Regions from separate parts of the Terrabacter sp. 2TAF16 genome, predicted to be linked through region 2. Evidence: predicted binding sites of a transcription regulator. Region 2 holds the regulator's gene; each other region holds the start of a gene.
What was found. The regulator HrcA, encoded in region 2, represses chaperone genes, less so after heat shock. The targets are predictions, from matches to a motif close to TTNGCACTCGNNNNNNNCGAGTGCNAA.
Positions count from the first base shown of each region.

Region 1: a site for HrcA is predicted at 1,603-1,629, ahead of groL (chaperonin GroEL). Genes of this name have one in related genera too.
Region 3: a site for HrcA is predicted at 5,929-5,955, ahead of groES (co-chaperone GroES). Genes of this name have one in related genera too.

Region 1 covers NZ_JBFRFZ010000006.1:611,500-615,262, forward strand. Annotated here, with positions in the region: gene groL (chaperonin GroEL) at 1-1,484, opposite strand, end outside; gene AB4Z14_RS11715 (HIT family protein) at 1,706-2,131, opposite strand; gene AB4Z14_RS11720 (hypothetical protein) at 2,177-2,725, opposite strand; gene AB4Z14_RS11725 (MBL fold metallo-hydrolase) at 2,830-3,723, shown strand.
Region 2 covers NZ_JBFRFZ010000005.1:89,442-96,848, forward strand. Annotated here, with positions in the region: gene AB4Z14_RS07660 (Gmad2 immunoglobulin-like domain-containing protein) at 1-680, shown strand, start outside; gene AB4Z14_RS07665 (16S rRNA (uracil(1498)-N(3))-methyltransferase) at 763-1,506, opposite strand; gene dnaJ (molecular chaperone DnaJ) at 1,525-2,658, opposite strand; gene hrcA (heat-inducible transcriptional repressor HrcA) at 2,741-3,784, opposite strand; gene AB4Z14_RS07680 (DUF3097 domain-containing protein) at 3,952-4,836, shown strand; gene AB4Z14_RS07685 (CHAP domain-containing protein) at 4,907-6,625, opposite strand; gene AB4Z14_RS07690 (aldehyde dehydrogenase family protein) at 6,767-7,407, opposite strand, start outside.
Region 3 covers NZ_JBFRFZ010000002.1:177,720-185,126, forward strand. Annotated here, with positions in the region: gene tsaD (tRNA (adenosine(37)-N6)-threonylcarbamoyltransferase complex transferase subunit TsaD) at 1-22, shown strand, start outside; gene AB4Z14_RS03010 (glycoside hydrolase family 3 N-terminal domain-containing protein) at 382-1,407, opposite strand; gene AB4Z14_RS03015 (nucleoside hydrolase) at 1,406-2,743, shown strand; gene AB4Z14_RS03020 (PfkB family carbohydrate kinase) at 2,743-3,573, shown strand; gene AB4Z14_RS03025 (metalloregulator ArsR/SmtB family transcription factor) at 3,625-3,960, shown strand; gene AB4Z14_RS03030 (SRPBCC family protein) at 3,957-4,445, shown strand; gene AB4Z14_RS03035 (THUMP-like domain-containing protein) at 4,628-5,869, opposite strand; gene groES (co-chaperone GroES) at 6,108-6,404, shown strand; gene groL (chaperonin GroEL) at 6,539-7,407, shown strand, end outside.

The sequences.
Region 1 (3,763 bases), on a different contig from region 2:
TTGACCGGGTCGATGATGCCGGCGGCGAGCAGGTCGACGTACTCACCCGACGCGGCGTTGAGACCGTGACCGGCCTCGAGACCGCGCACCTTCTCCGCGACGACGCCACCCTCGAGACCGGCGTTGATCGCGATCTGCTTGAGCGGGGCCTCGGTCGCGACGCGCACGATGTTGGCGCCGGTCGCCTCGTCACCCTCGAGCACGAGCTCGTCGAGCGCCTTGGCGGCCTGGATGAGAGCGACGCCACCACCGGCGACGATGCCCTCCTCGACGGCAGCCTTCGCGTTGCGGACGGCGTCCTCGATGCGGTGCTTGCGCTCCTTGAGCTCGACCTCGGTGGCCGCGCCCGCCTTGATGACGGCGACGCCGCCGGCGAGCTTGGCGAGGCGCTCCTGGAGCTTCTCGCGGTCGTAGTCGGAGTCCGACTTCTCGATCTCGGCCTTGATCTGGGCGATGCGGCCCTCGATCTGCGAGCGGTCCTCGGCGTCCTCGACGATGGTCGTCTCGTCCTTGGTGACGACGACCTTGCGAGCGCGGCCGAGCAGGTCGAGGGTGGCGTTCTCGAGCTTGAGACCGACCTCCTCGGAGATGACCTGGCCACCGGTGAGGATGGCGATGTCGGTGAGCATGGCCTTGCGGCGGTCGCCGAAGCCGGGAGCCTTGACGGCGACCGACTTGAACGTGCCCTTGATCTTGTTCACGACGAGCGTCGCGAGGGCCTCACCCTCGATGTCCTCGGCGATGATCAGCAGCGGCTTGCCCGACTGCATGACCTTCTCGAGGAGCGGGATGAGGTCCTTGATGTTGCCGATCTTGGAGTTCGCGACGAGCACGTAGGCGTCGTCGAGGACGGCCTCCATGCGCTCGGTGTCGGTGACGAAGTAGGCGGAGATGTAGCCCTTGTCGAAGCGCATACCCTCCGTCATCTCCAGCTCGAGGCCCATGGTGTTGGAGTCCTCGACGGTGATGACACCTTCCTTGCCGACCTTGTCCATCGCCTCGGCGATGAGAGCACCGATCTCCTCGTCGGCCGCCGAGATGCTGGCGGTCGAGGCGATCTGCTCCTTGGTCTCGATCTCCTTGGCCTGCTCGAGCAGGCGGGCGGTGACGGCCTCGACGGCCTTCTCGATGCCGCGCTTGAGCGCCATCGGGTTGGCGCCGGCGGCCACGTTGCGCAGGCCTTCCTTCACCATCGCCTGGGCGAGCACGGTCGCCGTCGTCGTGCCGTCACCGGCGACGTCGTCGGTCTTCTTGGCAACTTCCTTGACGAGCTCCGCGCCGATCTTCTCGTACGGGTCGTCGAGCTCGATCTCCTTGGCGATCGAGACGCCGTCGTTGGTGATCGTGGGGGCGCCCCACTTCTTCTCCAGGACGACGTTGCGGCCCTTGGGGCCGAGGGTCACGCGGACGGCGTCGGCGAGGATGTTCATTCCCCGCTCGAGCCCGCGACGCGCCTCTTCGTCAAACGCAATGGTCTTGGCCATTCGGGTGGTCCTCCACGCGAATCGTTGGTGGTGGCCCGCATGACGCCCGCGACGGACGGGACCGGTCTCCCCAGCTTCATGTAGCTGCGAACCCAGCCCCTCGGCATACGGCCCATTTCTGTCACTCCCCTAGGGAGAGTGCTAACGCCATTATTGGCACTCTCGGGGTGAGAGTGCAAACGTCTGGCCCCACGGGATGGGGCGTATGCCGTCCGCTCGGGTCAGGCGTCCACGGCCGGTGCCAGCGCGGCGGCGATCCGGGCGGCATGCTCGGCGGACTCCTGCTCCGAGGCATAGGTCGTCCGCGGCCAGAAGAAGCCGCGCAGCCCGTCGCCCTTGGTGCGCGGGACGACGTGCACGTGCAGGTGCGGCACGGACTGGCTCACGACGTTGTTCATCGCCACGAACGTGCCCTGTGCGCCGAGCGCCCCGACGACGGCCGCGGCGAGGCGCTGGGTGGCCCCGAGCACCGTGGCGTGCAGCTCGGCCGGGAGGTCGAGGAGGGTGTCGACGTGTCGTCGCGGCACGAGCAGGACGTGACCCTTGAAGACCGGGCGGCGGTCGAGGAAGGCGACGAGGTCCGGCTCGTCGAGCACGACGTCGGCCGGCACCTCCCCCGCCACGATCGAACAGAAGATGCAGTCCATGGCGACAGGCTCCCACGCCTGGTCGCGTCGGCCCGGTCGGGCAGGTCAGCAGATGATGAGCAGGAAGCAGCCGCCGTCGCTCGACGTCGGCGAGGGGGTCGGCGTCGGGGTGGGCTTCTTCGTCGAGGTCGGCTTCGGCTTCGGGTTCGGGTTGCCCCTCGTGGGCGTCGACGACGGGCTCGGGGCCACGGTCGAGGTCGGCGCGGGCGGCGTCGTGGCCCGGCTCGACGACGGGGCGGGAGCCGAGGTGGTCGGCACCGACGAGGTCGGGTCGGAGGCCGGCTCGACGACGGCGGTCGCCGGGGCGCGCGTGGTCCCGGGGCGGGTGGTCCCGGTCGCGGCGGTGGGCGTGCCGGTCGCGGCAGAGGAGGTGTCGGCCGAGCCCCAGCCGTCGTCGGAGGTCGTGCTCGTCCAGTCACCGTCGGGCAGGCCGGGGAAGCCGCTGGACGACATCGCCTCGTCGCTCCAGCTGTCGCCCGACCAGTAGGCGACGGCGCCGGTCGAGAGCAGTGCGACGGCCGCGAGGACGGCGGCGATGAGGACCTTGCGTCGGGACTTCGAGCCGGGAGTGGAGGTGTGGTTCTCGGTCGACATGGTCCACAAACGTAGAGGAATCGGGCGGGAGACGCCTCCTCAGAGGGTGGCCGCTACGGTGGTCCCATGCTCGGGGAGACGTGGATCACACCGAGGTACGCGGGGTGAGCGCGCCGCCGTCCGGGGACCGTCCCGCGGCGACGACCGGCTTCGTCGAGGTCGCCGACCGGGTCTTCGTCGCGCGCTACCGGCAGTGGGACGTCAACGTCGGCCTGGTGCTCGGTCGTCACGGTGCCGTCGTCATCGACACGCGGGCGAGCGGCATCCAAGGCAGCCAGGTCCTCGACGACATCCGACGCCTCGGCCGTGACATCGAGGTCCGCCACGTCGTCAACACGCACGTCCACTTCGACCACACCTTCGGCAACACCGCCTTCGAGACCGCCATCGTCCACGCCCACGACAACGTCGGGCGCACCATCGACGCCGATGCCGAGCGGATCAAGGCCGCCTTTCGGGCCGACCCCGGAGACGGCCCGGAGTACGGCTACACCGCGCGCGACGCCGCCGAGGTGATGGCGACCGTGGTCCGCGGGCCCGACCGCACCTTCGGCTCGAACGCGACGATCGACCTCGGTGACCGCGTCGTCACGATGACGTACGCCGGCCGCGGCCACACCGACGGAGACGTGGCCGTGCTCGTGCCCGACACCGACGCGATGTTCCTCGGCGACCTCGTCGAGGAGAGCGCCCACCCGTCGTTCGGCGACGACTGCTGGCCGCTCGAGTGGGCCGACACCCTCACCTCGCACCTCGTCCTGGCCGAGGACCGCACGGTCGTCGTGCCGGGACACGGACATCCCGTGGACGGCGCCTTCGTGGCTCGCCAGCGCGACGAGCTCGCTGTCGTCGCCGCCGTGATCCGCGAGCGCCGGCTCGGCGCGGCATCGCTCACGGAGGCGTTGAACGCGCCGGACCCGCGCCTGCCCTACCCCCTCGACCACCTGGACTCCGCCATCCGCCGCGGCTGGGACCACCTCTCCCCACCCACCCCCTGACGCGACAACCGCCCCGGCGCCCGCCGCGCCGGAAGCCTTC
Region 2 (7,407 bases):
ACCAGCTCCGTCTCTTCCGCGAGTTCGTGTCGACCGGTGTCACGACGCCGGTGATCGGTGAGGCCCGGGCCCTGGCCGCGCTCCGCCTCGCGACGGGCACACCGCCGAAGGGCTCCTCCTACGCGTTCGCGTGGTCGGGGGTGAGCGTGCAGTCGGTGACGATCGGTCCGGGCGCGATCACCGTCCGCCTCTCGTCGGGCACGACCAGCACGGACTCCCTCGCCGCGGAGCAGCTCGGCTGGACCGCACAGGCCGCGGCGGGCACGGCACGGCCCGTCCGCTTCGAGCTCGCCGACGGCGGCAGCGAGGTCTCACCGGGCCACCCGGTCTCGGCGTCCTTCACGCGGCCCACCGACCCGATGACGGTCCTCGACCAGGTCGCACCCGTCTGGGTCGACGAGCCGGCCCGGGGCTCCGCCGTCAAGGCCGGCGCACGGCTCACCGTCAAGGGCGTCGCCAGCACGTTCGAGGCCACCGTCGAGTGGGAGCTCCTCCGCGACGGCCAACGCGTCGACCACGGCTTCACGACGGCGTCGGTGGGTGCCCCGGACCGCGGCACGTACCGGTTCACCACGAAGTCGTCGCTGGCGCCCGGCGACTATGTCGTCCGCGTCTTCGCCAGCAGCGCGAAGGACGGGTCGCCGCTCGCGGAGCAGCTCGTCCCTGTGACCGCTCGCTGACCGGACCCGCTCCACCCCGTTCGAGGTGAGCGCGGCACCCACCCCCGTGACGAGATCACCTCGAACCAGAGGGCGTATGCCGTCAGGTCCAGCGGGTGCGTGCGCTGAGGACGGCGAGGGCGGCGGGACCGGCGGACGACGCCCGCAGGATCGTCGACCCGAGCCGGACCGGTCGCGCTCCCGCGGCGCTGAGGGCGTCGATCTCGCGGTCGGTGATGCCACCCTCCGGACCGACGACAACGAGCACGTCGCCCGAAGCGGGCAGCTCGACGGACGCGAGCGGCTCGGTGGCGTCCTCGTGGAGCACGAGCGTGAGTGAGGCCTCCCCGACACGGGCCACGAGCGGAGCGAGCCCGACCGCGGGGGACGTCACCGGCACACGCGACCGGCGTGACTGCTTGGTCGCCCGGGCCACGACCGCGGCCCACTTGGCCAGGGACTTGGCGGCGCGGTCTCCGCGCCAGACGACGACGGAGCGCTCCGCCTGCCAGGGCACGACCTCGTCGACACCGAGCTCGGTGGCGGCCTCGACGGCCTGCTCGTCACGGTCGCCCTTGGCGAGGGCCTGGACGAGGACGAGGCGTGGGGCCGGCTCGGCCTCGTCGCTGACCTCGATCACGCGGCCCCGCACCCATGCCCGGTCGACGTCGGTGGCCTCGAGCAGGGCGCGCCGGCCCGCACCGTCGGCGACGAAGTAGCGCTCACCCGGTCGGATGCGCACGACCGTCGCGGCGTGACGCCCCTCGTCACCGTCGAGGAGCAGGGACGCCCCGACGACGGCCCCGGCGACCGCGGACGGCTCGCCGAGGAAGAGCTGGTGGGTCACCGGGCACTCACGTGGGGGTCACTTCTCCTTGAAGGCGTCGCGCAGCTTGCCGAACAGCCCCTTGTTGGCGGGGGTGAGGCGACCCTCGTGTCGCTCCTCGCCGCGCAGGGTCGCGAACTGGTGCAGCAGCTCCCGCTGCTCCTCGGTCAGGCGGGTCGGCGTCTGCACCGTGGCGTGCACGAGCAGGTCGCCGCGACCCCCGTGGCGCAGGTGGGTGACGCCGAGGCCGCGCAGGGTCAGCACGTCGCCGCTCTGCGTGCCGGGCTTGATCTCGAGGTCCTGCATGCCGTCGAAGGTGGACAGCTTGAAGCTCGTGCCGAGTGCGGCCGCGGCCATGGGCAGCTCGACGTTGCAGTGCAGGTCGTCACCGCGACGGGTGTAGGTGTCGTGGTTGACGACGCGGATCTCGACGTAGAGGTCGGCCTTGGGCCCGTTGCCGGGGCCGACCTCGCCCTCTCCGGTCAGCTGGATGCGGGTGCCGGTGTCGACGCCCGCGGGCACCTTGAGCTTGAGCGAGCGACGGGTGCGCACGCGGCCGTCACCCGAGCAGTCGTGGCACGGGTCGGTGAGGGTCGAGCCGTAGCCCTGGCAGTTGACGCACGGGCGCGAGGTCATGACCTGGCCGAGGAAGCTCCGCTGGATCTGCTGCACCTCACCGGCGCCCTTGCAGATCTGGCAGGTCTGGCGACCGGTGCCGGGCTCGGCGCCGTCGCCGTCGCAGCGCTTGCAGCCGACCGCGGTGTCGAGCGTCAGCTCCTCCTCGGAGCCGAAGACGGCCTTCGACAGGTCGATGTCGAGGCGCACGAGGGCGTCCTGGCCGCGCTGCACGCGGGCCCGGGGTCCGCGCGTGCCGGCCTGGGCGCCCGCGCCGAAGAAGGCGTCCATGACGTCGCTGAACGAGAAGCCCTGTCCCGCACCGAAACCGGCGCCACCACCCGAGGCGAAGGGGTCGGCGCCCATGTCGAAGGACTGGCGCTTCTGCGGGTCGGAGAGCACGTCGTAGGCCTGCGAGACCCGCTTGAACTCCTCCTCGGCCTCGGCGCCGGGATTCACGTCCGGGTGCAGCTTGCGGGCGAGCCGACGGTAGGCCTTCTTGATCTCCTCCTGGCTCGCGTCGCGCGAGACCCCGAGGACGGCGTAGTAGTCGTTCAAGCTGAGATTCCTTTTGGTACGTGGTGCTTTCGGTTCCGGCGCGGCGCTGCGCCGGCGGACTGGCCGCTGTGCTGCAGGTGGGTCAGGTGGCCTGGTTCTCGTCGAGGATCTCGGAGACGTAGCGCGCGACGGCGCGGACCGAGGCCATCGTCGTGGGGTAGTCCATGCGGGTCGGGCCCAGCACTCCAAGGCTCGCGACGCGCTCGGCACCGGAGCCGTAGCCCATCGACACGAGGGACGTCGACTGGAGCCCGGTCACGGGGTTCTCGGACCCGATGCGCACGGAGACGAGGTCGGGGTCGTCGCCGAGCTGGCCGAGCAGGCGCAGCAGCGTCACGTGCTCCTCGAGTGCCTCGAGGATCGGGCCGATGGTGCGGGGGAAGTCGGTGCCGGCGCGTGCGAGATTGGCCTGACCGGCGAGGACGACGCGCTCCTCACGCTCCTCGACGAGGGCGTCGCCGAGGGCGGACACCACGGCCTCCATGGCGGCACGGTCGGCCTCGTCGGCCTCGTCGACGAGGCGCCGGAGGCGGGTCGCGGCCACGGTGAACGGCACGCCGGCCGCCACCTCGTTGATGCGCGCGCGGATCGTGGCGACGAGCGCCTCGCCCGTGCCGTCGGAGAGCACGCGGCCCGTGTCGACGACGCGCTGCTCGACGCGCCCGGTGTTGACGATGAGCACGATCATCAGGTGCGAGGACCCCATCGGCACGAGCTCGATGTGGCGCACCGTCGACCGCGTGAGCGAGGGGTACTGCACGACGGCGACCTGACGGGTCAGGCTCGCGAGCAGGCGCACGGTGCGGTCGACGACGTCGTCGAGGTCGACGGCGCCCTCGAGGAACTGGCCGATGGCCCGGCGCTCGCCCGACCCGAGGGGCTTGACGGCGCTCAGGCGGTCGACGAAGACGCGGTAGCCGGCGTCGGTGGGCACGCGCCCGGCCGACGTGTGCGGCGCGTGGATCAGGCCCTCCTCCTCGAGCAGGGCCATGTCGTTGCGCACGGTCGCGGCGCTGACGCCGAGGTGGTGGCGCTCGACGAGGGCCCGGCTCCCCACCGGCTCGGAGGTCTGGACGTAGTCCTGCACGATCGCGCGCAGCACCATCAGCCTGCGGTCCTCGCTCATCGCGTCCCCTCCTTCACGGGTCTGGCACTCTCGATCGACGAGTGCCAAGTCTACGTCGTGCCTCGCGGATCTCCGATTTCATCCAACCGTATGCCGTCGGGGCAGCTCCGACCCCGCCCGCGTGGCGGCTGCGTCCGGGTCCACCAAGCGGCATACCCTCCCTAGTCGTGTCCCCCAACGATCGCTACGGATCCGACGTGCTCAGCGGCGACTGGCGTGCCCCGCGCCGCGGCCGGTCGACCCCGACCCCGGCCGAGCCCGACCTCGTCGTCGAGGAGGTCGAGACCGGCTGGGTCGGCGCCGTCGTGCGGGTCGAGAAGGCCGGCGGGATGCACGTCGTCCACCTCGAGGACCGCCGCGGGCGCACCAAGGCCTTCCCCCTCGGCCCGGGCTTCCTCGTCGACGGCGCCCCGGTGACGCTCACTCCCCCGCAGGCCGCCGCCGGCGCCGCCCTCGCCGACGCCCGCCGGGCCGCGTCCCGGACCGCGAGCGGCTCGGTCGCCGTCGAGGGAGCGCGAGCGCGCGTCGCGAGCGGGTCGCGGATCTACGTCGAGGGTCGTCACGACGCCGAGCTCGTCGAGAAGGTCTGGGGCGACGACCTGCGCGTCGAGGGCGTCGTCGTCGAGCTCATGGACGGCGTCGACGACCTCGCCGGCATCATCGCCGAGTTCCAGCAGGGACCTGGTCGGCGCCTCGGCGTGCTCGTCGACCACCTCGTCCCCGGCACCAAGGAGGCCCGCATCGTCGCGCAGGCCCAGGCGCTTCCCGGCCTGTCCCAGCACGTGCGCATCCTCGGACACCCCTACGTCGACGTCTGGCAGTCCGTGCGACCGGAACGGCTCGGCTGGCAGCAGTGGCCGGTCATCCCGCGCGGGACGTCGTGGAAGCACGGCATCTGCGCCGAGCTCGGCTGGGCCCACGCCAGCCAGGCCGACATCGCCAACGCGTGGAAGCGGATCCTCGGCACGGTGCGCACCTACGCCGACCTCGAGCCGACGCTGCTCGCGAGCGTCGAGGAGCTCATCGACTTCGTCACGGAGCCCGGCGCCTGAGCGGCGACGGGCGCCCGGGACGCCGTGGCCTTGGGCACCCAGGTCGCCCAGGTCCCCCAGGTCCCCCAGGTCACTTCTTGAGGTAGCCCTGGACGTCGACGACGAGGTAGGACGCCGCGCTCGTGTGCACCGTGATCGCCCCGTCGGCGCCGACCGGGACGACGACAGCGTTGACCCGGGCGCGGCCCGAGGCCACGGTGACGTTCGCGGGGGTCGGTCGGGTCGTGCCCGAGGCGTACGCCGTCACGGTGGTCGTCGCCGTCGGCGCGATGGGCGTCAGGGTGATCGACACGGCCGCCACCCCGACGGTGGGCACCCCGGCCCGGCCGAGGACGGGCACCGAGACGGTCGAGCCCGCCGCGACGCGCCCCGTCGGGGCACCGAGCCCGATGCGCGTGTCGAGCACCCGTGACGGGGCGAGCGCGACGTGGTCACCGCCCGTCCTGAACCAGCCGACCACGTCGACGAGCAGGTCGGTCTCGGCCGTGGACTGGATGGTCACCTTGCCGCCGGTGCCGATCCGCGACACGACGACGCCCGTCATGGGGGCGTCCGCGTCGTAGCGCACGTGCGCGGTCGTCGGCCGGGTCGTCCCCGTCGGGTATGCCGTCAGCCAGCCGCCCGCGCTGGGCGCGGCCGCCGAGACGGCGAGGACCACGGCCGACGCCCCCGTGCTCGGGACGATGCCGGCGCCGGCCACCGGCAGGTCGACGCTGCCGTTCGCGGGCACGCGCACCCGGGCGGTGCCGAGACCGGTGCGGGTGTCGAGGACACGGGTCGGCGTGACGGAGACGAGGTGCCCCGTCGTGGGGTACCACCCGACGACCTCCGCGACGAGGTGCGCCGCCGCCGAGGTGTAGAGCCGGACCTTGCCGTCGGTGCCGAGCCGGGCCGGGACGAGCTCGCTGATCGTGCCGGCGGCCGGGTAGGTGACGCTGCGGGAGCCGGGGCGGGTCGCACCGGACGGGTAGCTCGTGAGGTAGCCGGCCGCGGTGGGGGCGGTGACCGTCACGTTGAGGAACGCGGTGCCGACCCCGCCGCTCGGGACGCCGCCTCGGCCGCTGACCTGCAGGCCGATCGACGTGCCGGCCGCGACCTTGGCGGCCGGAGCCCCGAGGCCGGTGCGGGTGTCGAGCAGCCGGGTGGGGGTCACGGGGCGGTAGACGTCGGTGTCGACGACCGTCGCGCCCTGGTCCTTGAGGTGGATGAAGCCGTTGGGCCACTTGCCGCCGGCCCGGGTGACCCTGCGCCACTTGAAGTCGCCACCCCAGTTGTCCTCGGACACGAGGATCTCGTCGGCCGACACCACCCTCTCGACGTAGGCGACGTGTCCCGTCGAGGAGAAGGAGGTGTTCCACCAGGCGACCGACCCGACGGCAGGGTCGTCGTTGGTCTGGCTCGGGAAGGCCGGACCCCAGTTGTAGGCGTTGCCGGACAAGGTGGCGGGCTTGGTGTTGGGCAGGCCGTTCTTGACGAGGCGGTAGGCGACGTAGTTCGTGCAGTTGTGCCCCGTCGACTGGCGCCAGTAGCTCGTGGCGCTGTTGTCCTTGTAGCCCGAGTTCGGGTAGCCGGCCGCCTGGCACGGGTCGTAGCCGGTGCACAGCACGATCCACTCGGCTGAGCGGGCCGGTCCCGCCAGACCGACCGTCCCGACGGCGCCGAGCAGGAGCGCGACCACCGCGACGAGAACGGCGCCGGTGCGCGTCCGTGCGGGACGGGGGCCCCGAGCGGAGGCGGTGCCGGGCCCGGAGAGACGGGGGTCGGCCATGAGGTCGCGCTCGAGTGGCATCGGTGTCTCCCGTGGTCGCCGTGGGTGCTCTCGGCAATCTAGGACAATCGGGCCACACGATCACTGGTTTCCCAGAAATCCCATGCGACACGCGAGAGATCTACGTGATCCCGGACCACTCCTGTGTTAATGACACGGCTGTCATTGGTGCTGCTGCGGCTCCGAGCGGTCCCCGCGTCGCCGGCGGCCGGGGACGGCGAGGCGGGCGATGACCTGCTCCTTGAGCGAGGTGAAGGGCGGTCGCACCCAGACCGTGGTGTCGGGCCTGGTGGGCAGCGTGAGCACGGCCTTGTCGTGCGAGAACACTGCGACGGACCGCTCGCCGTGGTACGCGCCCATGCCGCTGGGCCCCACCCCACCGAAGGGCAGGCCGGGGACGGCGAGGTGCGCGAGGGGGATGTTGAAGCCGAGCGCGCCGGACGAGGTGTCGCGCACGAAGCGCTGACGCACCTCGTCCGAGCCCGTGAAGACGTAGAGCGCCAGCGGCTTGTCACGTCGGTTGACGACGTCGATCGCCGCGTCGAGCCCGTCGACGGCGACGAGGGGCAGGACGGGTCCGAAGATCTCCTCACGCATGACGAGCTCACGCGGGTCGTCCGCGTCGTCGACCTCGACGAGAGTCGGCTCGAGGTAGCGCGTGGACGCGTCGGACCGACCGCCGGCAACGACCCTGGCCGGGTCGACGAGAGCGGTGAGCCGCTCGAAGTGGCGCGCGTTGACGATCCGGCCGTAGTCGGCCGATGCCGACGGGTCGTCACCGAACGCCTCTCGGATCGCTTGCC
Region 3 (7,407 bases), on a different contig from region 2:
GGTCACTCTCGTCCAGGCGTAGGTGACGTCCCGGCCCGCGTGGCTGGGTCGTGGGCGCTGCGCCCGCGACGTGGTGTCGGCGGGCACCCGCTCGCCCGCGCGGCGTGGAGCGAAGGCGGCGTATGCGGGCACGTGGCCTTGCAGGGACACGGTGCCGCCTTCGATGCCGCGCGGACGAACGGCTGCCCACCTCCCGGCCTGTTGTACTGCGCACCCTGCGTGCGCCTCCTGGACCCGCCCGAGGCCCTCTCGTGCTGGCGGGGTGTGACCGGCTGCAGCTGATCTGCACCCACCCTTGGTCGTCGGCTCACGCTGGGAGGGTGGGGTTCGGTGGGGCTGGTGACTGGGTCGGGGACGCGGTCTGGGTGTTGCTGTCTGGGCCTACGGGCAGCGGGCCAGGCCCATCCTGAGCTTGAGGTCGACGACTCTCGTCGCGGCGGTCTGGACCTGCTTCGCGAAGGCGGGGCTCGCGTTCATCTTCTTCGTGATGGCGTCGTGCATGGCGGGCACCGTGGCAGGGCGGGCGGTCAGGGTGATGTCACCACCGGCCTCGATGAAGCGGGTGGCGCGCGCCCCGACGGGCACGTCGGCGACGGCCTTCGCAGCGCCGACGTCGTCGGTGATGACGACCCCGTCGTAGGAGAGCCGGTCGCGGAGCAGGTCGGTGACGATCGGCCTCGAGAAGACGGCGTTGGTGCCCGGGTCGATGCGGCTGTAGATGGCCGAGCCGACCATGACGAGCTCGACGCCGTCCTGGATGCCGGTGCGGAACGGCTCGAGGTAGGGGTCGTCGACGGTCGTCGTGCGGTCGGTGATGCCGCGTGACGTGACGTCGGTGTTGCCGGTGATGCGGCCGAGGCCGGGGAAGTGCTTGACGGTCGAGGCGATGCCACCCGCGCGCATGCCGGCGATGAAGGCACCGACCATGCGCGCGTTGCGCTCTGGGTCGCTCGAGAACTGACGGTCGTACTGACCGATCGGCCCGTTGTCGCGCCCGATCGACGTCGGCACCGTGTCGGCGACCGGCGCGAGGTTGACGTTGATGCCCGCGGTGCGCAGTTGGTCGGCCCACCGGGTGGCGTCGGCGGTGAGGGCGCTGGCCGAGCCCTGGTCCTGAACGCGGGCGGACGGCATGCGGCTGAAGCCGTCGCCACGCAGTTGCTGCACGGCCCCGCCCTCCTGGTCGGCGGCGACGAGCAGGCCGAGGCCCGCGGTGTCCTCCTTCGAGGCGAGCGCCGCGAGGTGTCGGGTCGTCGCGCGGACGCGTTCGGTGCCGCCGTCCCAGCCGCCGAGCAGGATGACCCCGCCGAGGTGGCGCCGGGCCACGAGAGCGTCGAGGCTCGTGCGGCTCGCCCCGTTGTCGAGGCCGACCATGAGCAGCTGCCCCGCGCGTTCGTCGTCGTCCATGCCGGCGACGATCGCCGGTGCGCACGAGGAGGGCGTCGACGGTGTGCTGGTCGTGGCGGCGGGAGTGGTCGTCGTCGACGGGGTGGCGCTCGTCGACGGGACCGTCGTGGGCGCGCTCGATGCCGAGGTGGAGGGGACGGTCGTGGTGCCCGTCGCGGTGGGCCCGGCTGCCGGCGGGGCGGAGGAGCAGGCGGTCACGAGGGACGTCACGGCGACCGCGAGGACGGCCCCCCGGGCGATGGACGGGCGGCGTCGGCTGTGGCTCGGGCGCATCGTTCGAGCCTATCCTCGGACGCCGGTCGTCCCCAGCGGGGCCGCGGCGCCACCCGACCGGTACGTTGCCGCTGTGACGACCGAACCCACCCCCATCGTGCTCGACGTCGACACCGGAGTCGACGACGCGTGCGCCCTGCTCCTCGCCGCCCTGCACCCGGCCCTCGACCTGCGCGCCGTGTCGTGCGTCGGGGGCAACGCCCCCGTCGACGACGTCGTGCGCAACACGCTGCTCGTCCTCGAGACCGCAGGACGCACCGACGTCCCGGTGGCCCGTGGTGCCGAGCGCCCCCTGCTGGAGCCGCCCGTCGACGCCCGCCACGTGCACGGGGACGACGGCATGGGCGACCTGCACTGGCCGCCCGCCGCCATGAAGGCCGACCCGCGCCACGCCGTGGAGCTGCTCCGGGACGTCTGCCGTGAGGCCGCGGCGGAGGACCGGCCGATCACGCTCGTGCCCCTGGCGCCGCTGACGAACATCGCCCTGCTGCTGCGGACCTATCCGGACGTCGTGTCGGGCATCTCCGAGATCGTCTTCATGGGCGGCGCCGCCAACGTCGGCAACGCGACGGCGTCGGCGGAGTTCAACGTCTTCCACGACCCCGAGGCGGCGGCGATCGCACTCGACGCCGCGGCCGACCTCGGCATCCCGGTGACGATGTACGGCCTCGACGTCTTCTACGAGCCGGTCGTGTCGGGCGAGCTGGCCGACGAGCTCGTCGCCGTCGGTGGTCGGGGGCCCGCCGAGCTCGCGGGCAGCCTGATCCGCTTCCAGAACGCCCGCTTCGACCGGCCGGCGTCGACCATCGGTGACGCCGGCGCCGTCTGCGTCGTCATCGACCGGGCCGGGATCCGGACCGAACCGCTGCCGCTGCGCGTCGAGCTCGCCGGCACGTGGTCACGGGGACGCACCATCGTCGACCGGCGTGACTGGAGCGGCGACATGGCCCACGACCCGCACGGCGAGGCGCCGGTGCGCGTCGACGTGGCGCTCGAGGTCGACGGTCCCCGCTACGCACGGCTCTGGGCCGACACCGTGCTCGGTCGGGCGGGCGAGCGCTGATGGGCCGCGTCGCGGTCCTCGGCTCGCTCAACGTCGACGTCGTCATCCTCGTCGAGCGGCACCCGGTGCCCGGGGAGACCCTCCTCGGTGAGGCAGGGGGCACATATGCCGGTGGCAAGGGTGGCAACCAGGCCGCGGCTGCCGCTCGGGCCGGGGCCGCCGTCTCGATGCTCGCCCGGGTCGGCGACGACGGACCCGGCCGGGCCTACCTCGACCGCCTCGCCGGTCTCGGCATCGACACCGCAGCGGTGTCGACGAGCGGAAGCGCCCCGACCGGCACGGCCTTCATCACCGTCGACGAGCAGGGCGAGAACTCGATCATCGTCGTGGCCGGCGCCAACGGTGAGTGTGATCGGGCGCTCGTCGAGCAGGCCGGAGGGCTCGGACCCGACGACGTGCTGCTCTGCTCGCTCGAGGTCGACCTCGCGACGGTGGCCGATGCCGCTCGCGCGGCCCACGCCGCGGGAGCCCGGGTCGTCCTCAACCTCGCACCGTATGCCGCACTGCCGCCCGACGTCATCGCGCTCGCCGACCCGGTCGTCGTCAACGAGTCGGAGATGCGCGACCTCGCCGACTCCGACCTCGTGCCGGAGTCGCTGCTCGTGACCTTCGGGGCAGCGGGCGCGCGCTGGGGGATGGACGGCGTGGACGGCATACCCGTGGCGAAGCGCGACCTCGGTGACACGGTCGGTGCCGGGGACGCGTTCTGCGGGGCGCTCGCGGCGGCGCTCGCCGTGGGAGCGGACCGTCAGGCCGCCCTCGAGGCGGCCAACGCGGCCGGCGCGGCCGCCGTGCGCTGGGTCGGGGCCCAGCCGGACGCCGCGCTCTGAGCCGCAAGGCGTACCTTGTGTGTTACGTAACGAGCGACTTACTCTGTGCTCGTGAGCGGGACCTGGGAAGCACTGACCGACCCGACGCGGCGGACCATCGTCGAGCACCTCGCCCGTGGGGAGCTGACGGCCGGCGAGGTCGCGGCGCTCTTCGACGCCTCGCGGCCCGGGATCTCGAGGCACCTGCGGGTGCTGCGCGAGGCAGGCGTCGTCGAGGCGGAGGCGGCCGGCCAACGGCGCGTCTACCGGCTGACGCCGGGCGCCCTCGACGAGGTCGAGCAGTGGTGCCGTGAGGTCCGCTCGTTCTGGGGGCAGCGCCTCGACGCCCTCGACACCGAGATCGCCCGCGGCGCGCGGGCCCGACGACAGGGACAGGGACACCGATGAGCGAGCTGACGCAGGTGCTGGGCCGGATCGAGCGCGACGGCGAGGAGGTGGCGGTCGTCTTCGACCGGCACTACGCGACGTCGCCCGACGACCTCTGGCGGGCGTGCACCGAGCCCGACCGCCTCGCGCGTTGGTTCGCCCCCGTCCAGGGGGAGCTGCGACCCGGTGGCGACTTCACCATCCACTTCGACGACGCCGACACCCCGGTGTGCCGCGTGGTGGTGTGCGAGGCGCCGAACCGGCTCGTCTGGGAGTGGCCGATCGGCGACGTGCGGTCGGTCGTCACCGCCGAGGTCATCGCCGACGGGGAGGGCGCCCGCCTGCACCTGCGGCACGAGCGGCTCAGCGGCGTCCAGGCAGCGGGGTATGCCGCGGGCTGGGACACCTACGTGCGTCGCCTGGAGTCGGACGTCGCGGATGCTGCGATGGCGGACTGGGACGCCACGTGGAGCGCCCTGCACGCGCTCTACGCCGCCATCGCCTGAAGCCCGTGGCGGCCGTCGCGCTCGGTCGAGGAGCGACGAGGCGTCCGTTGCCGGGAGCGGCATCGGCGGCGGGCCGCTGACGCTGGAACGCCACGTCGGAGACGGACGCCCGCCACCGCTCCCGTTGCGAGCGGTGGCGGTCGCTTTGGCAGCCTGGGGCGCCGGTCAGCCGGGGCTGCCGGTCAGGCGGGGGTGACGACGAGGGCGACCTGGCCGCCGCCGACGCGTGTCAGGACGAGCGTCGCCTCGGAGCCACCCTTGCCCCGGCCGGTCATCTTCAGCTGCCGGCGCAGCAGGTCGGCGTCGAGGGTCACGCCGCGCTTCTTGATGGTGACCCGGTCGTGGCCGTGATCGCGCAGCCAGCGGGCGAGGCGCTTCGTCGACAGGGGCATCGCCTCGACGACCCGGAAGCGTCGCGCCCACGGCAGCTCGCGCGCGACGCCGCTCGAGACGTAGCCGACGCCCGTCGCGAGCTCGGCGCCGTCGACGGCCGCCACGAGCGCCCCCGTGAGCCCGGCCCGGATGACGGCCCGGTCCGGCTCGTAGAGCCACTCGCCGATGTCGGTCACCGACCCGAGGCCGGGCCTCTGGCCGCCGTCGACCGCATCCTGATCCGTGACGACGGAGGTCGAGGTCTCGGTGCACACGGCGGCGGTCCGTCCGGCGGTCGCGACGAGCGGTCCCCACCAGACTGCGCACTCGAGCACCTCGCCGTGCCACGACGTCCACTGCGCCTCCGCCCCCGACGGGACCGAGCCGTGCGGGAACGCGGGGGAGAGCTTGGCCCCCGTCGCCGGCACCTGCGCCGCGAAGTCGAGCACCTGTGACCACGACGGCGAGATCGCGTCGAGCGAGAAGACGCGCTTCGTGCGCCCGCTGATGTCGGCCACGCCGGTGACGCGGCGGGCCGGGTCGAGCCACAGCCCGAGGTGCCGTCGCCCCTCGCCCTGCGGCAGGCGTACGTCCTCGGCGAGCCCGTGCGTCACCCGGGCTGACGGCCAGTGACGCAGGTTGACCGCGGCGACGCGGGCGGTCGTGTCGTCGGCGTCGACCGCGTGAACTGTCAGGTCCAGCCCGGCGAACGCCATGGCGTCGGCGCCCAGCCCGCACCCGAGGTCGTAGACGTCGCGGACCCCGGCGGCGGCATACCGGTGCGCGTGCCGTGCGGCGATGGCGAGGCGGGTCGACTGCTCGAGCCCGTCGGAGGTGAAGAGCATGCCGGCGGCGAAGTCGCCGAACTTCTCGGTGCCCCGCGAGCGCAGCCGCGACTGGGTCATCGCGGCCGCGACGAGGTCGGCCGCGAAGCCCGCCTCGCGCAGCCGGCCCTGCAGGTGCAGCGAGCCGTCCTCGTCGTAGGGAGGCAGCGACTGGAGCAGGGCCCAGCCCTCACCTGCGGCGAGGCGATCGACCATGGCGGCATCCATGGCCTCATCCTGCCAGCGCCGGTGGGTGCGCCCGTCCGGGCCGCGGCGCGCCGACGAATCTGGCACTCGACTTGACCGAGTGCTAATGACAAACCTAGATTTCATCTTGTTGGCACTCTCGACCTGAAAGTGCCAGCACCCTCATCGAGGGAGGTCGACCCCCGCGACGGCGGCCAGCCTCGAAGAGCCCACAGTCCGTAGTCAGTTTTCCGACTGTCCCGAAGGGAAGGTCACCACCGTGTCGGTTTCCATCAAGCCGCTCGAAGACCGCATCGTCGTCAAGTCCCTCGAGGCCGAGCAGACCACTGCTTCCGGCCTCGTCATCCCGGACACGGCCAAGGAGAAGCCCCAGGAGGGCGAGGTCCTCGCTGTCGGCCCCGGCCGCTTCAACGACACCGGCACCGAGCGCGTCCCGCTCGACGTCAAGGTCGGCGACAAGGTCATCTACAGCAAGTACGGCGGCACCGAGGTCAAGTACGGCGGCGAGGAGTTCCTGATCCTCTCGGCCCGCGACGTCCTCGCCATCGTCGGCTGACCCAGCCGTATGCCGTGACCGCACCCCGGTGAGCCCCGCTGGGGTCTCCCCGGGGTGCGTCTCGTTTGACCGGGCATGCTCGCAGATGCCCGGATTCCCAAGAACCACAAAGCAACCCGAGCCAAAGGAACACCATGGCCAAGCAGCTGGAGTTCGACGACTCCGCCCGCAAGTCGCTCGAGCGCGGCGTTGACGCGCTCGCCAACGCCGTCAAGGTGACGCTCGGCCCGAAGGGCCGCAACGTCGTCATCGACAAGAAGTGGGGCGCCCCCACGATCACGAACGACGGCGTGACCATCGCCCGCGAGATCGAGCTCGAGGACCCCTACGAGAACCTCGGCGCCCAGCTCGCCAAGGAGGTCGCGACCAAGACCAACGACGTCGCCGGTGACGGCACGACGACCGCGACCGTGCTCGCCCAGGCCATGGTCAAGGAGGGCCTGCGCAACGTCGCCGCGGGTGCCGCCCCGGCCGCGCTCAAGCGCGGCATGGACAAGGCCGTGACCGCGGTCAACGACCGCCTCCTCGAGAACGCCCGCGAGGTCGACGGCAAGGACGAGATCGCCTCCGTGGCCACGCTCTCCGCCCAGGACGCCACCCTCGGTGGCCTCATCGGCGAGGCGTTCGACAAGGTCGGCAAGGACGGCGTCATCACCGTCGAGGAGTCGTCGACGACGGCGACCGAGCTCGAGTTCACCGAGGGCATGCAGTTCGACAAGGGCTACCTCTCGGCGTACTTCGTCACCGACACCGAGCGCATGGAGACCGTCCTCGAGGACGCCTACGTGCTCATCAACCAGGGCAAGATCTCCTCGGTCGCCGAGGTGCTCCCGGTCCTCGAGAAGGTCGTGCAGTCCGGCAAGCCGCTGCTCATCATCGCCGAGGACGTCGACGGCGAGGCCCTCTCGACGCTCGTCGTCAACAAGATCCGCGGCACCTTCAACGTCGCGGCCGTCAAGGCCCCCGGCTTCGGCGACCGCCGCAAGGCCATGCTCCAGGACAT